DNA from 3 places in the Streptomyces sp. NPDC004838 genome. Region 2 is predicted to be linked to each of the others. Evidence: riboswitches for the same ligand, from Rfam matches in the RefSeq annotation. Region 2 holds a riboswitch; each other region holds the start of a gene.
What was found. A riboswitch is a leader RNA that binds a small molecule or an ion and turns the genes downstream of it on or off. The one in region 2 is predicted to bind cobalamin.
Positions count from the first base shown of each region.

Region 1 (5,916 bases), on a different contig from region 2:
CGAGGACTACAAGGAGCAGTTCAAGGACTTCTTCCTGCTGGAGCGCAAGGACGGCGTCATCGTCGCCAAGGCGCACACGCTCGGCGGACCGATCCAGCTGAGCGTCCAGAACCACCGAGCCCTCGGCCAGATGCTGAAGGTGATCGGCGCCGACCCGGAGAACGAGGTTCTCATCCTCACGGGCAGCGGCGACGAGTTCATGATGGACGCGGACCCCGACGGGTTCGCGCTGGAGGAGGAGGACCTGCCGCACTGGGCGTACGAGTACGCCTACAAGGACGGCCGGATCAACGTCAGCTCCCTCATCAACGACCTCGAGATCCCCACCATCGGCATCTTCAACGGCATGGGGTTCCACTCGGAGATCGTCCTGATGTGCGACATCACCCTCTGCGCCGAGGACGCCGTCCTCTACGACCTCCACTTCGACATCAGCTCCGTGCCCGGCGACGGCATCCACAGCTGTTTCCAGGAGCTGCTCGGGGTCAAGCGCGCCGCCTACGCCCTGCTGACCGGTGAGGCCATCAACGCTCAGCAGGCGCTGGAGTGGGGCATGGTCAACGAGGTGCTGCCGCGCGAGCAGCTGCTGGACCGCGCCAAGCGCATCGCGGACCACATCATGGGCCAGCCGCGCATCACCCGCCGGCTCACCACGCAGATCATCCGCCGTCCGTGGCGCAAGCGCATCACCGACGACCTCGACGGCGGCTTCGGCATCCAGATGTTCGGCCACCTGGCCAAGCAGAAGTCGATCCACGGCAAGGACCACATCGCCAAGTCCGGCGCGTACGTGCGCGAGGGCCGCAAGAACAACTTCGACTAGGTCGTTTCTGATGGATCAGGCTGGATCAGGGAGCGGGGTCTGGTGCCGTGCATCGCAAGGCGGAGGAGGGAATCCATGCGGAGCATAGGTGACCGACGACAACGCAGCGAGGTGCGGTGCCAGGGCACGCGAGCCCAGCAAGATCCATCAGAAGCGGCCTAAGCCCCCCGACTGAGCCCCCCGGCGGAGGGCTCCCGAACGGACGGGCCGGGCACGGCCAACAACGGCCTCGGCCGTGCCCGGCCCGTCCGCTGAATAAACCGACGACCGTACCGGAGACGCTCCGGTACGGTCGTCGGTCTGCTCTCGTGTCCGGCGTCCCCGGCCCGGCGTCCCCGGGCCGGGGGATCACGCGGCCCGGGGACGCCCGCGACTCAGCCGCTCATACGCAGATGCGCCGACATCACCTCGTGGTGGTGGCGCACCGCGTACAGCGCCGCCTCGACGTCGCGCTTCCGCACGGCCCGCAGGATGGATTCGTGGACGGCCGTCAGCGCGGCGATCCGCTCCTTCGCGAGCCAGCCGGGCGATGTGCCGCTGTCGATCCAGGCGCGGAACTCGTAGTTGATGAGCGCCGTGTGCACGCTGTCGAACATCGAGGCGAGATAGGCGTTGTGGGAGGCGTTGATCAGCGTCGCGTGGAAGTAGGTGTCGGCGCTCATCCAGCTCGCCGCGTCGCCGCCGGTGTGCTCGAACGCGCGCAGGGCCTCCTCCGCCTCCGCCAGTTCCTCGGTGGTGGCCCGCTCGATGGCCCGTACGACACCGGTCGACTCCAGCGACAGGCGCAGCTCCGCCAGCTGGCCGACCGAGCCGGGGTCCACGTCCAGCATCAGGTTCATCGCCGTCGCCAGCGTCGCCTCGGGACGCAGCCGGACATACGCCCCCGAGCCGCGCCGTGACTCCACGAGCCCCTTGATCACCAGGATCCGGATGGCCTGGCTCACGGTGGGCCGGCTGGCGGAGAGCAGCGCCGCCAGATCCCGTTCCGAGGGCAGCCGCGAACCGTCGGCGAGGTCCTGGGAGAGGATCAGCTGCTGGATCCGGTCGGCGATCTCCTCCGCCGCCGCGCCCTCCGGCCGGGTGCGGCCGATGTCCCGGAGAGCCCGCCACGGTCCGTCGGGCGGAATCTCCTTCGTACGTGCCACGGATTCTCCTCCACCGGTGGGTGCGGTCTGCTGACGGTCTGGCGCGACCGCGGTGCGGGACGCAGGGCCCCGGGGGCGCGCCGCCCGCCGCGCGGGCCTTTTGGGCGCGCGATCGGCATCTTCGCACGTTACACCGGTCCCGGACCCGGCCCGCGACCGAGTCCGGCGAACCGGGCCGAGGGGCCCGGACCGCGCCGCCGGATGAGGGTCCGGCGCACGACTCGACCTGCCGACCGTCAGCGCATCAGCACCCAGTCACATCTACGACAGGCGACGTCAATCGTCACCCCAGACGCGGTTGCGGTGTCAGGTCCCACATGCCCCCCTGTATACCGCTCGTCACATTGGGGTGCTTAGATGACGAGTACCGCTCCGGCACTGCGTTGACACGTGCTACCAGTGTCGGCGTAGTTACGCCTGCCCAACGCCGTGAACTCACACCCGAAGAGGCGACCCATGGGAATGATCCGCAAGCTGAGCAGCCTCAGTTCCGTCGGGCTGATCTCATACCACAGCCCTAAAGAGAAGGTGGCCAACGCCGCCGCCCGCACGTCTCGCGCCGACAAGCGGCTCGCCAAGGCGCAGGCAAAGCTCCTCGATGAGCAGCGGAAAGCCTTGGAGCGGGAGAACAACGCCTGATCGCGCCGACGCCGAACGCCCTTGCCCTCCTCGGGCGGGGGCTTTTTTCGTGTTTCGGTCCGGCTTCGCGGCCACGACGGTGCTGTTTTTGCGGACCCCGGCGCGGGCCGTTCTCCCGGTGGTCGCGGCCCTGTGCGGGATGACGGTTCACCGCCGTCAAACTCATCACCGCCTAGAAAGGTACGAACTCACCATCCGAATGGTGGACGCGGCGCTCCGCGCTCCTGGCAGGCCCTTTACGCTGGCCGGTGCAGCTGGTTCGCCCCGTCCGCCAGACGGGATGCGTCGTAAGAGGGAACCCGGTGGGAATCCGGGACTGCCCCGCAGCGGTGAACGGGAACGACCGCCGTCATACGCACTGGACCCGACGTACCGGGTCTGGGAAGCGACGGCCAGTAGGTGTCCTCCGGTCAGGAGGGCGTGCCCGTGAGTCCGAAGACCTGCCGACTGCCCGTGCGCGAACCACTCGCGCGCGGACATCCCGGTGACCTCGTGGGCGGGTCGGCGTACATACCGAGCGGACGACCGCGCTGTACCGCGCGAGATCATGCCCGCCTGGTTCCGTCACACCTTCGCGCTCTCGTCCCGTCGCCGGGATCTCAGGGATTCATCTCGCGAAGGAGATCTCCGTGACACCGAAGTCCGCAGCCGCGGCAGCACGGGCCACCGTGTACGGCTACCCCCGTCAGGGACAGGGCCGGGAACTGAAGAAGACCGTCGAGGGCTACTGGAAGAGCCGCGTCACCGCGGAAACGCTCCAGGAGACCGCCGCCGCGCTACGCCGTACGAACTGGCGGCAGCTCGCCGAGGCCGGCGTCCACGAGGTGCCCACCGGCGACTTCTCGTACTACGACCACGTCCTCGACACCACCGTCATGGTCGGCGCGGTCCCCGCCCGGCACCGGGCCGCCGTCGAAGCCGACGCCCTGGACGGCTACTTCGCCATGGCGCGCGGCACGCAGGACGTGGCACCGCTGGAGATGACGAAGTGGTTCGACACCAACTACCACTACCTCGTGCCGGAGCTGGGCCCGGACACGGTGTTCACCGCCGACTCCGCCAAGCAGGTCGCCGAACTGAAGGAGGCCCTGGCGCTCGGCCTCACCGCCCGTCCCGTCCTGGTCGGCCCCGTCACCTACCTCCTGCTGGCCAAGCCCGCCCCCGGCGTGCCGACGGGCTTCGAGCCGCTCACCCTCCTGGACCGGCTGCTCCCGGTGTACGCCGAGGTGATCGCCGACCTGCGCGCGGCAGGCGCCGAGTGGGCGCAGCTCGACGAGCCCGCCCTGGTCCAGGACCGCACGGCGGCCGAGCTGAACGCCGCCGCGCGCGCCTACCGTGACCTCGGCGCTCTCACCGACCGGCCCAAGCTGCTCGTCGCCTCCTACTTCGACCGGCTCGGCGACGCCCTCCCGGTACTGGCCAAGGCCCCGGTCGAGGGCCTCGCCCTCGACTTCACCGAGGCCGCCGCCGCCAACCTCGACGACCTCGCGGCGGTCGGCGGACTGCCCGGCAAGCGACTGGTCGCCGGTGTCGTCAACGGCCGCAATATCTGGGTGAACGACCTGGAGAAGTCGCTCTCCACGCTCGGCACGCTCCTCGGGCTCGCCGACCGCGTCGACGTGGCCGCCTCCTGCTCCCTGCTGCACGTCCCGCTCGACGCGACTGCCGAGCGGGACATCGATCCGCAGATCCTGCGCTGGCTCGCCTTCGCCCGCCAGAAGACCGCCGAGATCGTCACCCTCGCCACGGGCCTCGCCCAGGGCACCGACTCCATCACCGGCGAACTCGCCGCCAACCGCGCCGACCTCGCATCCCGCGCGGGCTCGCCCATTACGCGTGACCCCGCCGTACGCGCCCGGTCCGCCGCCGTCACCGACGCCGACGCGCGCCGCTCCCAGCCGTACGCCGAACGCGCCACCGCCCAGCGCGCCCACCTCGGCCTGCCCCTGCTGCCGACCACCACCATCGGCTCCTTCCCCCAGACCGGCGAACTGCGCACCGCGCGCGCCGACTTGCGGGCGGGCCGGATCGGCACGGCGGGCTACGAGGAGCGCATCAGGGCCGAGATCCGGGAGGTCGTCGCCTTCCAGGAGAAGAGCGGGATCGACGTCCTGGTGCACGGCGAGGCCGAACGCAACGACATGGTCCAGTACTTCGCCGAGCAGCTCACCGGCTACCTGGCCACGCGGCACGGCTGGGTCCAGTCGTACGGCACCCGCTACGTCCGCCCGCCGATCCTGGCCGGGGACATCTCCCGCCCCGAGCCGATGACCGTGCGCTGGACGACGTACGCCCAGTCCCTGACCTCGCGTCCGGTCAAGGGCATGCTCACCGGGCCGGTCACCATGCTCGCCTGGTCCTTCGTCCGCGACGACCAGCCGCTGGCCGACACCGCCCGCCAGGTCGCCCTCGCCCTGCGCGACGAGGTGGGCGACCTGGAGGCGGCCGGGACCTCGGTGATCCAGGTGGACGAGCCCGCGCTGCGCGAGACGCTGCCGCTGCGGGCCGCCGACCGTCCGGCGTATCTGGCCTGGGCGACGGAGGCGTTCCGGCTCACGACCGGCGGCGTCCGTCCGGACACCCAGATCCACACCCATATGTGCTACGCCGAGTTCGGCGACATCGTGCAGGCGATCGACGACCTCGACGCCGACGTCATCAGCCTGGAGGCGGCCCGCTCCCATATGCAGGTCGCCCGCGAACTCGCCGCCCACGGCTACCCGCGCGAGGCCGGCCCCGGCGTGTACGACATCCACTCCCCGCGCGTCCCGAGCCCCGAGGAGGCCGCCGCGCTCCTGCGCACCGGCCTCAAGGCGATCCCCGCCGAACGCCTCTGGGTCAACCCCGACTGCGGCCTGAAGACCCGCGGCTGGCCCGAGACCCGCACCTCCCTGGAGAACCTGGTCGCGGCGGCACGCACGGTCCGAAGCGAGCTGCCCGCGTCCTGACCCGGACGCCCTGCCGGGGTCGGAGCGCTGACGCTCGGGCCCCGGCCAGGCGGGACACCCGGCGTCCGTCCAAAGCGGCTCGGCGGTTCCTCCGATTCAGCCGCCGTGCTGAAAACGCACCGGCTCACCGAGCACCGAGCGTGCGCTCTCGAAGTCGGCCAGACGGGCCGCCACCGTGGCCACGGCGATCCGTTCCGGGAGGGCGGCGGAGAACTTCAGGCCGCGTACGGCCCGGCGGTCCACATCGGGCAGGACGAGATTCTCGCCGACGTCGTCACGGGCCGTACGCCAGTCGGCCGGGGTGAGGTTCTCTCTCAGGCGCAGCCAGTTGTCGGTGGGGCGTTGCAGAGGGTCGCTGATC
Region 1 is NZ_JBSGAW010000002.1:202,153-208,068, reverse strand. Features, by position in the region: gene ACWEFL_RS03300 (enoyl-CoA hydratase/isomerase family protein) at 1-823, shown strand, start outside; gene ACWEFL_RS03295 (FadR/GntR family transcriptional regulator) at 1,198-1,968, opposite strand; gene ACWEFL_RS03290 (hypothetical protein) at 2,425-2,607, shown strand; cobalamin riboswitch at 2,859-3,069, shown strand; gene metE (5-methyltetrahydropteroyltriglutamate--homocysteine S-methyltransferase) at 3,237-5,555, shown strand; gene ACWEFL_RS03280 (DEAD/DEAH box helicase) at 5,652-5,916, opposite strand, start outside.
Region 1: another riboswitch for cobalamin. It lies ahead of metE (5-methyltetrahydropteroyltriglutamate--homocysteine S-methyltransferase); the one in region 2 lies ahead of ACWEFL_RS01595 (ribonucleoside-diphosphate reductase subunit alpha).

Region 2 (5,916 bases):
CATTGCCCTTGGCGAAGACGTCGGCCTGCTGCGGGGTGGCCTCGTCCTTGTCCTTGGGAGCCTTGGAGTACGCCTGGAGCTTCTTGTACTCCAGGGCCGCGGCCTGGACCTTCGGGTCCTCCAGGTTGGAGACCCACTTGTCCCCGTCCTTCTTGATGAGCTCCCCGCCCTGGCCGATGACGAGGCCGACAAAGTGGTACCAGTTCTGGCCGGGCAGGTAGATCGGCTCCTTGCCCTTCGCCTTGATCTTGTCCAGCGCGGCGTAGAACTCGGCGCGGGTCTTCGGCGGGGCGGTGACGCCGGCCTCCGCGAAGACCTTCTTGTTGTAGATCACGACGCGGTTGGCGAACCACCAGGGAACGGCGGACTGCGTGCCGTCCACGACGGCGCCCTCGTTGAAGTTCTCGGCCCAGTCGGCGCCGACCGCGGTCTTGACGTCGGCGAGGTCCGCGAGACCGCCCGTCTTGGCGTAGGCGGCGGTCTGGGTGTTACCGATCTCGAAGACGTCCGGCGGGTTGTCCTCGGAGAGGGCGGTCGTCAGCTTCTGCTGAATACCGTTCCACTGCTGCTCCTCGAACTTGAGCGTCGCACCGGTCTTCTTCTCGAACTCCGCCTTCAGCTCCGCCAGCCAGGCGTCCGGCGTGGAGCCGTCCATGGCCCACCAGGTCAGTGTCTGGCCCTTGAAGCTGTCAGGCCCCTTGGACTCGCTCCCCTTGTCCCCGTCTTTGTCGTCCGAGCCACACGCGGCCAAACTGATCACCATGCCCGCGACACCGATCGCCGCAATGAGCTTGCGCTTCACGCCACCCTCCTAAGGGATGCCTGATCACCCCCGCCCACCACGAGACATACGGGAAGTACTGCCTGGGGCTGGGACCTGGCCTTTAATGGTTTAGACCAGTACCGGGAGCTTGGCCTAGACCTTTAGGACTGTCAAGGCTCGATAAACCAGGCCGTCCAGTCCGTTACCGGACCGACATCTGGGCAGGATCCGGACGGCCGGAATCCGCCCACGCCGAAGGACCACCCGGAGGGGACCTACGCGTCGCCAGGAGGAATGCCGACTCCTGGACTAGACCAACCCTAGTACCAACGGTGTATAAGAAGCAGTGGTGTCCGACTGGAAAGAACCCCGAGGGGAGGGGTCGCACTCCCCCGGACCGGCCCGTGCCACGATATGAGCCGCTATTAACGGAGGAGCCGGTGACGGCAGCAGGACAGCCTGGGAGGCGGGCCATGGCCACCGACGGGGGAAACACGGAGACCGAGGGCGGACCCGGCGTCCGCGCGGCGCGGGTGCCCAAGTACTACCGCTTGAAGCGTCATCTCCTCGATATGACGGAGACGATGCCGCCGGGCACGCCCGTACCGCCGGAGCGCACGCTCGCGGCGGAGTTCGACACATCGCGTACGACGGTCCGTCAGGCGCTCCAGGAGCTGGTCGTCGAAGGCCGGCTTGAGAGGATCCAGGGCAAGGGCACGTTCGTGGCCAAGCCCAAGGTCTCGCAGGCCCTTCAGCTCACCTCGTACACCGAGGACATGAAGGCCCAGGGCCTGGAGCCGACCTCGCAGCTCCTCGACATCGGATACGTCACGGCCGATGACACCCTGGCCGGACTGCTGGACATTTCGACCGGCGGCCGGGTGCTGCGGATCGAACGGCTCCGGCTGGCGAGCGGCGAGCCGATGGCCATCGAGACGACCCATCTCTCGGCCAAGCGCTTCCCGGCGCTGCGCCGGAGTCTGGTGAAGTACACCTCTCTCTACACGGCGCTGGCGGAGGTGTACGACGTCCACCTCGCCGAGGCCGAGGAGACGATCGAGACCTCGCTGGCGACGCCGAGGGAAGCCGGTCTGCTCGGTACGGATGTGGGGCTGCCGATGCTGATGCTCTCGCGGCACTCGCTGGACAAGCAGGGCGAACCGGTGGAGTGGGTACGGTCGGTGTACCGGGGCGACCGGTACAAGTTCGTCGCGAGGCTTCAGCGCCCGACCGGCTGAACGGGCCGGATCTCAGCAGGCCGATTCACCAAGGGCCGACCACGGGCCGATTCACGACGGGTTCACCTCGGGCCGCCGCACCAAGCGGGTGCGGCGGCCCGTCTGTATTTTTTGGGGCTCGGTTCTCCCCCGGACGCCGTCCGGGGGCCCCACGGGGCACTCTGAGCGTGCGTCCACGGTCGACCGTGCTCGATCCCTCGTACCTCACGGCCTCCGCGCGCTCTCCCTCTCGACACCCGCGCGCCCCTCCAGCACACTCGGCCCCTTCTTTTTGGGCTCGTTCACCTCCGGGGCGCTCTCAGCGTGTGTCGACGGTCGACCGTGCTCGATCCCTCGTACCTCGGGACCTCCGCGCGCTCTCCCTCTCGACACCCGCGCGCCCCTCCAGCTCACTCGGCCGCTCTTTTTTGGGCTCGCGCCGGGCCGCGTTGTGAGTGTTCTCATACGGGCGCTCAGGGCCGCCGTCACGGGCCCGTTCCCGTACCGCGCAAGGGGCGGTGACGGACAGGGGCAGCCCCCTTTCGCGACAGACAACTCAACCGCACGACACAACATCTGGTGGGTACTTCCGGGAAGCGCCCCCACATGTATGCTCATCTCGCTGTCGCTGCAGAGGAATCCGGTGTGAATCCGGAACTGTCCCGCAACGGTGTGCTTCGGCGTGCTTTGTCACGCCTGGCGAGTCCGGCCGACTGCCGACAGCGCACCCGGCTCGTCCGACCCGGGTGCCCAGACGTCCGGGCCTCGCGGTTGGGCCGGTGGACGCCGTGAGTGCTGCCCTGCCGCGGGCACACCCGGCTCTGTCCGCTCCCCGCCGGCCCGCTAGCCGAGCGAGGGAGAGCACCACGTGACCATCGCGCCAGCCGATCCGGCTTCAGGCACCTCCGAGACCCCTCCCGGACCCGTGTCCGGGCAGGTTCCCGGACCGGTGTCCGAGCGGGTCCCCGGCCAGGTCGACGGCCCGGGTACCGCACTGCTGCGGACCCTGACCGAACTCACCGCCGATCTGCCGGACACCGACCCCGGCCGCGTCGCCGCCGCCGCGCTGCGCGGACGCCACGCCGGATCGGACGCGGCCGAACTCCACCAGCTGGCCACCGACGCCGCTGCGGGCCTGATCTCCGAGGACCCCGCCTACTCCCGGCTCGCCGCCCGGCTGCTGACCCGTACGATCGCGGCCGAGGCCGCGAGCCAGGGCTCGGTGTCGTTCTCGGCCTCGGTCGCCGTGGGCCACACCGAGGGCCTGATCGCCGACCGGGCCGCCGCGTTCGTCGCCCTGCACACCGACCGCCTCGACGCGGCGGTCGACCCGGCCGCGGACGACCGCTTCGGCTACTTCGGCCTGCGGACCCTCTACAGCCGTTATCTGCTGCGCCACCCGATCACCCGTCAGGTGATCGAGACCCCTCAGCACTTCATGCTGCGCGTCGCCTGCGGCCTCGCCGAGGACGAGTCGGACCGGGCGCTCGCCGAAGTCCTGGCGCTGTACGGGCTGATGAGCCGGCTCGACTATCTGCCCTCCTCGCCCACGCTCTTCAACTCCGGCACCCGCCACCCGCAGATGTCCTCCTGCTATCTGCTGGACTCGCCGCTGGACGAGCTGGACTCGATCTACGACCGGTACCACCAGGTCGCGCGGCTCTCCAAGCACGCGGGCGGCATCGGGCTCTCGTACTCCCGCATCCGCGCCCGCGGTTCGCTGATCCGCGGCACCAACGGGCACTCCAACGGCATCGTGCCGTTCCTGAAGACCCTGGACGCGTCGGTCGCCGCCGTGAACCAGGGGGGCCGGCGCAAGGGGGCCGCCGCCGTCTATCTGGAGACCTGGCACGCGGACATCGAGGAGTTCCTCGAACTGCGCGACAACACCGGTGAGGACGCGCGGCGTACGCACAATCTGAACCTCGCGCACTGGATCCCGGACGAGTTCATGCGGCGCGTGGAAGCCGACACCGAGTGGTCGCTGTTCTCCCCGGCGGACACGCCCGAGCTGGTCGATCTGTGGGGCGACGAGTTCGACGCCGCGTACCGCGCCGCCGAGGCCCGGGGGCTGGCCCGCAAGTCCGTGCCCGCGCGAGAGCTGTACGGCCGGATGATGCGTACCCTCGCGCAGACCGGCAACGGCTGGATGACCTTCAAGGACGCCGCCAACCGCACGGCCAACCAGACCGCCGAGCCCGGCCACACCGTCCACTCGTCGAACCTCTGCACCGAGATCCTTGAGGTCACGGACGACGGGGAGACGGCGGTCTGCAACCTCGGGTCGGTCAACCTCGGCGCGTTCGTGAACGGGGCCTCCGATGGCGAGGAACTGGACTGGGAGCGGCTGGACGCCACCGTCCACACGGCCGTGACCTTCCTCGACCGAGTCGTCGACATCAACTTCTACCCGACCGAGCAGGCCGGCCGCTCCAACGCCAGATGGCGGCCGGTGGGCCTGGGCGCGATGGGCCTTCAGGACGTCTTCTTCCAGCTGAAGCTGCCGTTCGACTCCCCCGAGGCGCGGGCGCTCTCCACCCGGATCGCCGAGCGGATCATGCTCGCCGCGTACGAGGCGTCCGCGGAGCTGGCCGAGCGCAACGGCCCGCTCCCCGCCTGGGAGAAGACCCGTGCCGCGCGTGGCGTCCTGCACCCGGACCACTACGGCGTCGAGCCTCACTGGCCGGAGCGCTGGGCCGCCCTGCGCGAGCGGATCGCCGCCACCGGGATGCGCAACTCCCTGCTGCTCGCCATCGCGCCCACCGCGACGATCGCCTCGATCGCCGGTGTGTACGAGTGCATCGAGCCGCAGGTCTCCAACCTCTTCAAGCGCGAAACCCTGTCAGGCGAGTTCTTGCAGGTCAACTCCTATCTGGTCGCGGAGCTGAAGCGCCTCGGCGTCTGGGACGCGCAGACCCGTGAGGCGCTGCGCGACGCCAACGGCTCGGTGGCCGGCTTCTCCTGGATCCCGGCCGAGGTGCGTGAGCTGTACCGGACGGCATGGGAGATCCCGCAGCGCGGGTTGATCGACATGGCCGCGGCCCGCACTCCGTTCCTGGACCAGTCGCAGTCGCTGAATCTGTTCCTGGAGACGCCGACCATCGGCAAGCTCAGCTCGATGTACGCGTACGCCTGGAAGAAGGGGCTGAAGACGACGTACTACCTGCGGTCCCGCCCGGCCACCAGGATCGCCCGCGCGGCGAGCGGCACGTCGGCCCCCGCCCCCTCCCCCGTACAGGCGACGCCGGAAGACGCCGTCGCCTGCTCCCTCGAAAACCCCGAGTCCTGCGAGGCGTGCCAGTAATGCCCAGCTCCACCAGTACCACCGGCTCCACCAGCCCTACCGGCTCCGACGCCAAGAATCTCCTGGACCCGGGTTTCGAGCTAACCCTGCGTCCGATGCGCTACCCGGACTTCTACGAGCGCTACCGCGACGCGATCAAGAACACCTGGACGGTGGAGGAGGTCGATCTCCACTCCGATGTGACCGACCTCGCCAAGCTGACACCGGGTGAGCAGCATCTGATCGGCCGGCTGGTCGCGTTCTTCGCGACCGGCGACTCGATCGTCGCCAACAACCTGGTCCTGACGCTCTACAAGCACATCAACTCCCCGGAGGCGCGGCTGTATCTGAGCCGTCAGCTCTTCGAGGAGGCGGTGCACGTCCAGTTCTATCTGACGCTGCTCGACACCTATCTCCCCGATCCGAAGGACCGTACGGCGGCCTTCGCGGCCGTCGAGAACATCCCGTCGATCCGTGAGAAGGCGCAGTTCTGCTTCCGCTGGATGGACTCGGTCGAGAAGGTGGAGAGGCTGGAGTCGCGGGACGACCGGCGGCGGTTCCTGCTGAATCTGATCTGCTTCGCGGCCTGTATCGAGGGGCTGTTCTTCTACGGCGCGTTCGCGTACGTGTACTGGTTCCGCTCCCGCGGTCTG
Region 2 is NZ_JBSGAW010000001.1:380,854-386,769, forward strand. Features, by position in the region: gene ACWEFL_RS01585 (extracellular solute-binding protein) at 1-802, opposite strand, end outside; gene ACWEFL_RS01590 (GntR family transcriptional regulator) at 1,237-2,001, shown strand; cobalamin riboswitch at 2,590-2,715, shown strand; gene ACWEFL_RS01595 (ribonucleoside-diphosphate reductase subunit alpha) at 2,906-5,284, shown strand; gene ACWEFL_RS01600 (ribonucleotide-diphosphate reductase subunit beta) at 5,284-5,916, shown strand, end outside.

Region 3 (5,916 bases), on a different contig from region 2:
GGGATCTGCGCTCCGGCAAGCGCGAGAACGCGCTCGCCGTCGTCCGCGCCCTCGACTCCCTCGGCACGGTCGGGGAGGGCGAGGCCGTACTCGAACTGACCCCCGACGACAGTCGGTGCTGGCTCGGCGCGCTCAACGATCTGCGGCTGACCATCGGCACCCGGCTGGAGGTCACCGACGACGACGGCGGGGACGCCGAGGGCGCGGACGCCGGAGGTCTGTACCGGCTGCCGGATTCGGATCCGCGCAAGCCGATGGTGATGGCGTACCTCTGGCTCGGCGTGCTCCAGGAGACCCTGATCGACACCCTGATGCCCTGACCGTGCGGGCCGCTCGCGCGGTCGCCTGTGCGGGTCGCCTGTGCGGTCGTCCGGACCAGCACCCATGCGGTGACCGTGTGGTCGTCCGGTCGGCTCTCGGGTGTACCTGTTCGGTCGCCCGGACCGGCTCTCGTACGGTCGTGGACGTCTGCGCGATCGCCCGGACCGGCCCCACGCGGTGCCCCTCGTCGTCCGGGCCCGCCTCTGCGCGGACGTCGCCCCGACGTCCATGCCGGGGCAAACGTTCGCTCAGCGGACGCTCAAATCCGGATAACAATCACATCACCACCTCGGCGTGTTTTGTTCGCCGGAGGGGTTTTTGTCCGGTTTTCCCTGTGGTGTGCGCCACTTTCGCCACCGCCGATCTCCGGCGCAACCGTGATAAATCTGCACGGCCGCCAGGGGTGCCACCCATGCGCCTGGCGGTGCCGCCACCGGCGGACCGCCGGTGGCACTCCATCCGTATCCGGGGGGATCAGGACGTATTCGGGGGGATCGGGACCTGATCCGCAACCGCGCGTCTTCGGACGGCGGACGCGGATCGGCATGGAGAAAGGGCGCACCACCATGACCTCGGTGCAGGTCGACGACACCCCCGACAAGCACGACAAGCACGACAAGCACGGCGGGCACGGCCCCACGGATCCCGGCGGCCCCGCGGGCCCCGGCGGCTCCCCGGACGACCAGGGCTACCACCGCACACTCGGCGCCCGCCAGATCCAGATGATCGCGATCGGCGGAGCCATCGGCACCGGCCTCTTCCTCGGCGCGGGCAAGGGCATCTCCAAGGCCGGCCCCAGCCTCATTCTCGCCTACGCCATCGCGGGCCTGGTCATCTTCTTCATCATGCGGGCCCTGGGCGAACTGCTCATGTACCGCCCGGTGTCGGGCTCGTTCTCCGAGTACGCGCGCGAGTTCATCGGCCCCTTCGCGGGCTTCGTCACCGGCTGGACGTACTGGCTCTTCTGGGTCGTCACCGGAATGACCGAAGTCACCGCCGCGGCCGCCTATATGACGTACTGGTTCGACATCCCGCAGTGGGTCTCCGCACTCGTCTTCACCGTCGTCCTCTACGGCGCGAACCTGATCTCCGTGAAGCTGTTCGGCGAACTCGAATTCTGGTTCTCCATGGTGAAGGTCACCGCGATCGTCGGCATGATCCTCATCTGCGCCGGAATCCTCACCCTCGGATTCTCCGACGCCGGGGACACTGCGTCCGTCTCCCTCCTCTGGGCCGACGGCGGCTTCTTCCCCAAGGGCATCGGCGGCACCCTGATGACCCTGCAGATCGTGATGTTCGCCTTCCTCGCCGTCGAACTCGTCGGCGTCACGGCGGGGGAGTCCAAGGACCCGGAGAAGACGCTCCCCAGGGCCGTCAACACCGTCCCGTGGCGGATCGCGGTCTTCTACGTGGGCGCGCTGATCATGATCCTCTCGGTGGTCTCGTGGACCACCTTCCGGCCCGGCGTCTCCCCCTTCGTCGCCGCCTTCGACACCATGGGCCTCCAGGCCGGCGCGGGAATCGTCAACTTCGTCGTCCTCACCGCGGCCCTGTCGTCCTGCAACTCGGGCATGTACTCCACCGGACGGATGCTCCGCGACCTCGCCCTCAACAGCCAGGGCCCCGCCTTCTTCACCCGGCTCACCAAGCGCGGCACCCCTCTGATCGGCACCACCTTCTCCGCGGGCCTGATGCTGATCGGCGTCTGGATCAACTACCAGTGGCCCGGCGAAGCGTTCAACAAGATCGTGTCGTTCGCCACCATCTCCGGCATGTGGGCCTGGATCATGATCCTCGTCAGCCAGCTCCGCTACCGGGCCCGAGCCGAGCGCGGCGAACTCCCGCACTCCTCCTTCAAAGCCCCCGGCGCGCCCTGGACCAGCTGGTTCGCCCTTCTGTTCATCCTCATGGTCATCGTGCTGATGGGCATCGACGAGGACGCGCGGATCTCTCTGTACTGCGCTCCCGTCTGGGCGCTGATCATGGGCGTGGCGTATCTGACACTGAAGGCCAGGAACCCGCGCGGCGCGGCGTTCGCCAAGCCCTGACCCACCCCCCGTGCGGACCGGACCGCCGGCCCTTCCGGGACCGGCCGGTCCACCGGCCGTCCCGTACCGCCCCCCGGTACGGGACGGCCCGCTGATTATGCTGATCGGCATGCTGACCCTCACCCAGGCCCTGTTCGACCAGATCGTCGCGCACGCCCGCGCCGACCACCCCGACGAGGCATGCGGCGTCGTCGCCGGCCCCGAGGGCAGCGACCGCCCGGAGCGCTTCATCCCCATGCTCAACGCGGCCCGCTCGCCCACGTTCTACGAGTTCGACTCCGCGGACCTGCTGAAGCTCTACCGCGAGATGGACGACAACGACGAAGAGCCGGTGATCATCTACCACTCGCACACCGCGACCGAGGCATACCCCTCCCGTACGGACATCACCTACGCCAACGAGCCCGGCGCGCACTACGTCCTGGTCTCCACGGCGGACGCGGACGACGCCGGCCCGTTCCAGTTCCGCTCGTTCCGCATCCTCGAAGGCGAGGTCACCGAGGAAGAGGTCAAGGTCGTCCAGGCATACTGACCCGGACCGACCCAACTCCATACAGGGGCGGCAGGACCCAGGAAGCCGGTGTGAATCCGGCGCGGTCCCGCCACTGTGACCGAGCGTCCGACGCGCCCCCGCGTCCCCGCTCGCCAGCCAGGAACTGACCGGCCGCCCTTCTCCCACCACCCAGGGGACGTGGAAATCCCCGGAGGAGGCCATCCGCATGCCCAGCCCCATGCCCCGGCGCACGAACAGCCGCGTCTCCCGGCGGATATCCAGCCGTCCGTCCCCCCGCCGCCCGGCCCGCACCGCCGCTCTCACAGCCGCCGCGCTGCTGCTCCCGCTCACCGCCTGCGGTACGGGAGACGACCGTTCCGACGCGTCGTCCGCCGACAAGCCCGCCGCCAAAGCCTCGTCAGCCTCGTCGGGTTTCCCCTACACCGTCGACAACTGCGGCGTACGGACGACCTACGACGCGCCCCCCGAGCGCGCGGTCACCATGAACCAGCACGTCACCGAGATCATGCTGGAACTCGGACTGGAGAAGTCCCTCGTCGGCACCGCCTACCTCGACGACGAGGTCCTGCCGCGCTACCGGAAGGCGTACGCCTCGGTGCCGGTCGCGGCCAAGGAGTACCCCTCCAAGGAGAAGCTCCTCTCCCTCAACCCCGACTTCGTGTACGGCGGTTACGCCAGCGCCTTCGACGCCAAGGACGGCCGCACCCGCGACGAGCTGAAGAAGTCCGGCATCGACACCCGGCTCAACGTGGAGAACTGCGTCAAGGGCAGGACGACGCTGGACGACGTCTACCGCGAGGTCGAGGAGATCGGCCGCACCTTCGGCGTCGGCGACCGCGCCCGGAAGTGGATCGACGCCTCCCGCGCCTCGGTCGCCGGGACCGCGACCGGACTGAAGGACCGCACCCCCGTACCCGTCTTCGTCTACGACAGCGGCGACAAGACCGCGTTCACGGCGGGCGGCAAGGGCATAGGCAACGAGCTGATCGCCCGCGCGGGCGGCCGCAACGTCTTCGCCGACCTCGACAAGAACTTCGGGGACGCGACCTGGGAGGAGGTCGTGGCCCGCAAGCCGGAGGTCGTCCTCATCTACGACTACGGCGCCACCACCGTCGAACAGAAGAAGAAGCGCCTGCTCGACGACCCGGCGCTGGGGGACGTACCGGCGATCAGGAACGGCCGGTTCGCCGTGCTGCCGCTCTCCGACGCGGTCCTCGGCGTAAGAGCACCCGACGCCATCGCCAAGCTGGCCCCGCAGCTCGCGCGGTGAGGACCCCAGCCGCGAAGCCCGGACCGGACGGCCCCGGTCCGGGCCCGGTCGGGTCCGCCGCGTCCCCATCCGGTGCGGGCCCGTCCGGCCCCACCGCGTCCGGGTCCGGTCGGTCCAGGGCCGACGTCTCCGGCCCCACCGCACCCCGCCCCGGACCCGTCGGGTCCGCCCCGTCAGCCGCGCTCGCGCCCGCTTCCGAGCCCGGCCCGGCCGGCCCTGCCCCGTCGAGACCTGTGCCCGCCGCGCCCGTCCCGCACGCCTCCGAGCCCCCGCCCGCCCCGCCCGCCGCGCCGCGCCCCGGACCCGTCGGGTCCGCCCCGTCGAAGACCCCCGCCACCACGTCCCGGCTCCGGTACGGAACCGTCGCCACCGGCCTGCTGCTCGCCCTCGCCGCGGCGATCGTCGCGGGCCTCGCCCTCGGCTCCGTACACATCCCGCCCGGCGAGGTCCTCCAGGCCCTGCGCCCGGACGCCGCACCCAGCCCTACCCGCACGATCATCATGGAGGTGCGGCTGCCCCGCGTCCTGCTCGGGGCGATCGTCGGCGCGGGCCTGGCCGTCGTGGGCGCCGTCCTCCAGGCCCTCGTACGGAACCGGCTCGCCGACCCCTTCATCCTCGGGATCTCCTCCGGAGCCTCCACCGGGGCCGTCGTCGTCCTCACCCTCGGCATCGGCGCCACCACCGCCGTCGCCATGCCCGCCGGAGCCTTCGCCGGGGCGCTCGGCGCACTGACACTCGTCTACTGGCTCGCCCGGCGCGACGGCTCGATGACCGGGACCCGGCTGGTCCTGGCCGGAGTCACCGTCTCGTACATCCTCACCGCCCTCACCACCCTCGTCCTCATCGCCTCCGCCCGACCCGAGCACTTCCGCGAGGCCCTGTACTGGACCCTCGGCGGCCTCGGCAGCGCCCGCTGGGACAGCCTCTGGCTGCCCGCCGCGGTCCTCGGCCTCGGCCTGCCGCTGCTGCTCGCCCTCGCCCGACCGCTCGACCTGCTGCTGGTGGGGGAGGAAGACGCCACCGTGCTCGGCCTCGACGTCGCCCGCTTCCGCGCCGCCGTCTTCGTCCTCGCCTCCTTCGTCACCGCCGTCCTCGTGGCCGTGAGCGGCGCGGTCGGCTTCATCGGCCTGATGGTCCCGCACGCCGCCCGGCTGCTCGTCGGCGCCACCCACCGCGCCCTGCTCCCCGTCGCGGCACTCGGCGGAGCCCTCGCGCTCGTCGTCGCCGACCTCGCCGCCCGTACCGTCGCCGCACCCCAGGACATCCCGGTCGGCGTCCTCACCGCACTCATCGGCGGCCCGCTCTTCCTCTGGCTGATGCGCTCCCGGCCCGTGGAAGGAGCCGCACGGTGACCGCCCCCGAAGCCGCCGCGCGCCCCGGCGCGGCCCTGACCGTACGCGGACTGGGATACGACACCGACGGCCGTACGCTGCTCAGCGGCATCGACCTCGAAGCCCGGCCCGGCGAGACCGTCGGCCTGGTCGGCCCCAACGGCAGCGGCAAGACCACCCTCCTGCGCTGCGTCTACGGAACCCTGCGCCCCACGGCCGGACAGGCCCTCCTCGACGGCGACGACCTCACCGCCCTCGGCCCCAAGGAACGCGCGCGGCGGGTGGCGACCGTGCCGCAGGACGGCGCCGCGGAGTTCGAGCTGACCGTCCGCGAGATCGTCCTCATGGGCCGCGCCCCGCACAAACGGTTCTGGGAGGCCGACACCGCGGCCGACGCCGCACTGGCCGACGACGCGCTCGCCCGGCTCTCCA
Region 3 is NZ_JBSGAW010000010.1:91,007-96,922, forward strand. Features, by position in the region: gene ACWEFL_RS13965 (DUF2017 domain-containing protein) at 1-320, shown strand, start outside; gene ACWEFL_RS13970 (amino acid permease) at 888-2,369, shown strand; gene ACWEFL_RS13975 (Mov34/MPN/PAD-1 family protein) at 2,479-2,901, shown strand; cobalamin riboswitch at 2,917-3,048, shown strand; gene ACWEFL_RS13980 (ABC transporter substrate-binding protein) at 3,089-4,153, shown strand; gene ACWEFL_RS13985 (FecCD family ABC transporter permease) at 4,528-5,505, shown strand; gene ACWEFL_RS13990 (ABC transporter ATP-binding protein) at 5,502-5,916, shown strand, end outside.
Region 3: another riboswitch for cobalamin. It lies ahead of ACWEFL_RS13980 (ABC transporter substrate-binding protein); the one in region 2 lies ahead of ACWEFL_RS01595 (ribonucleoside-diphosphate reductase subunit alpha).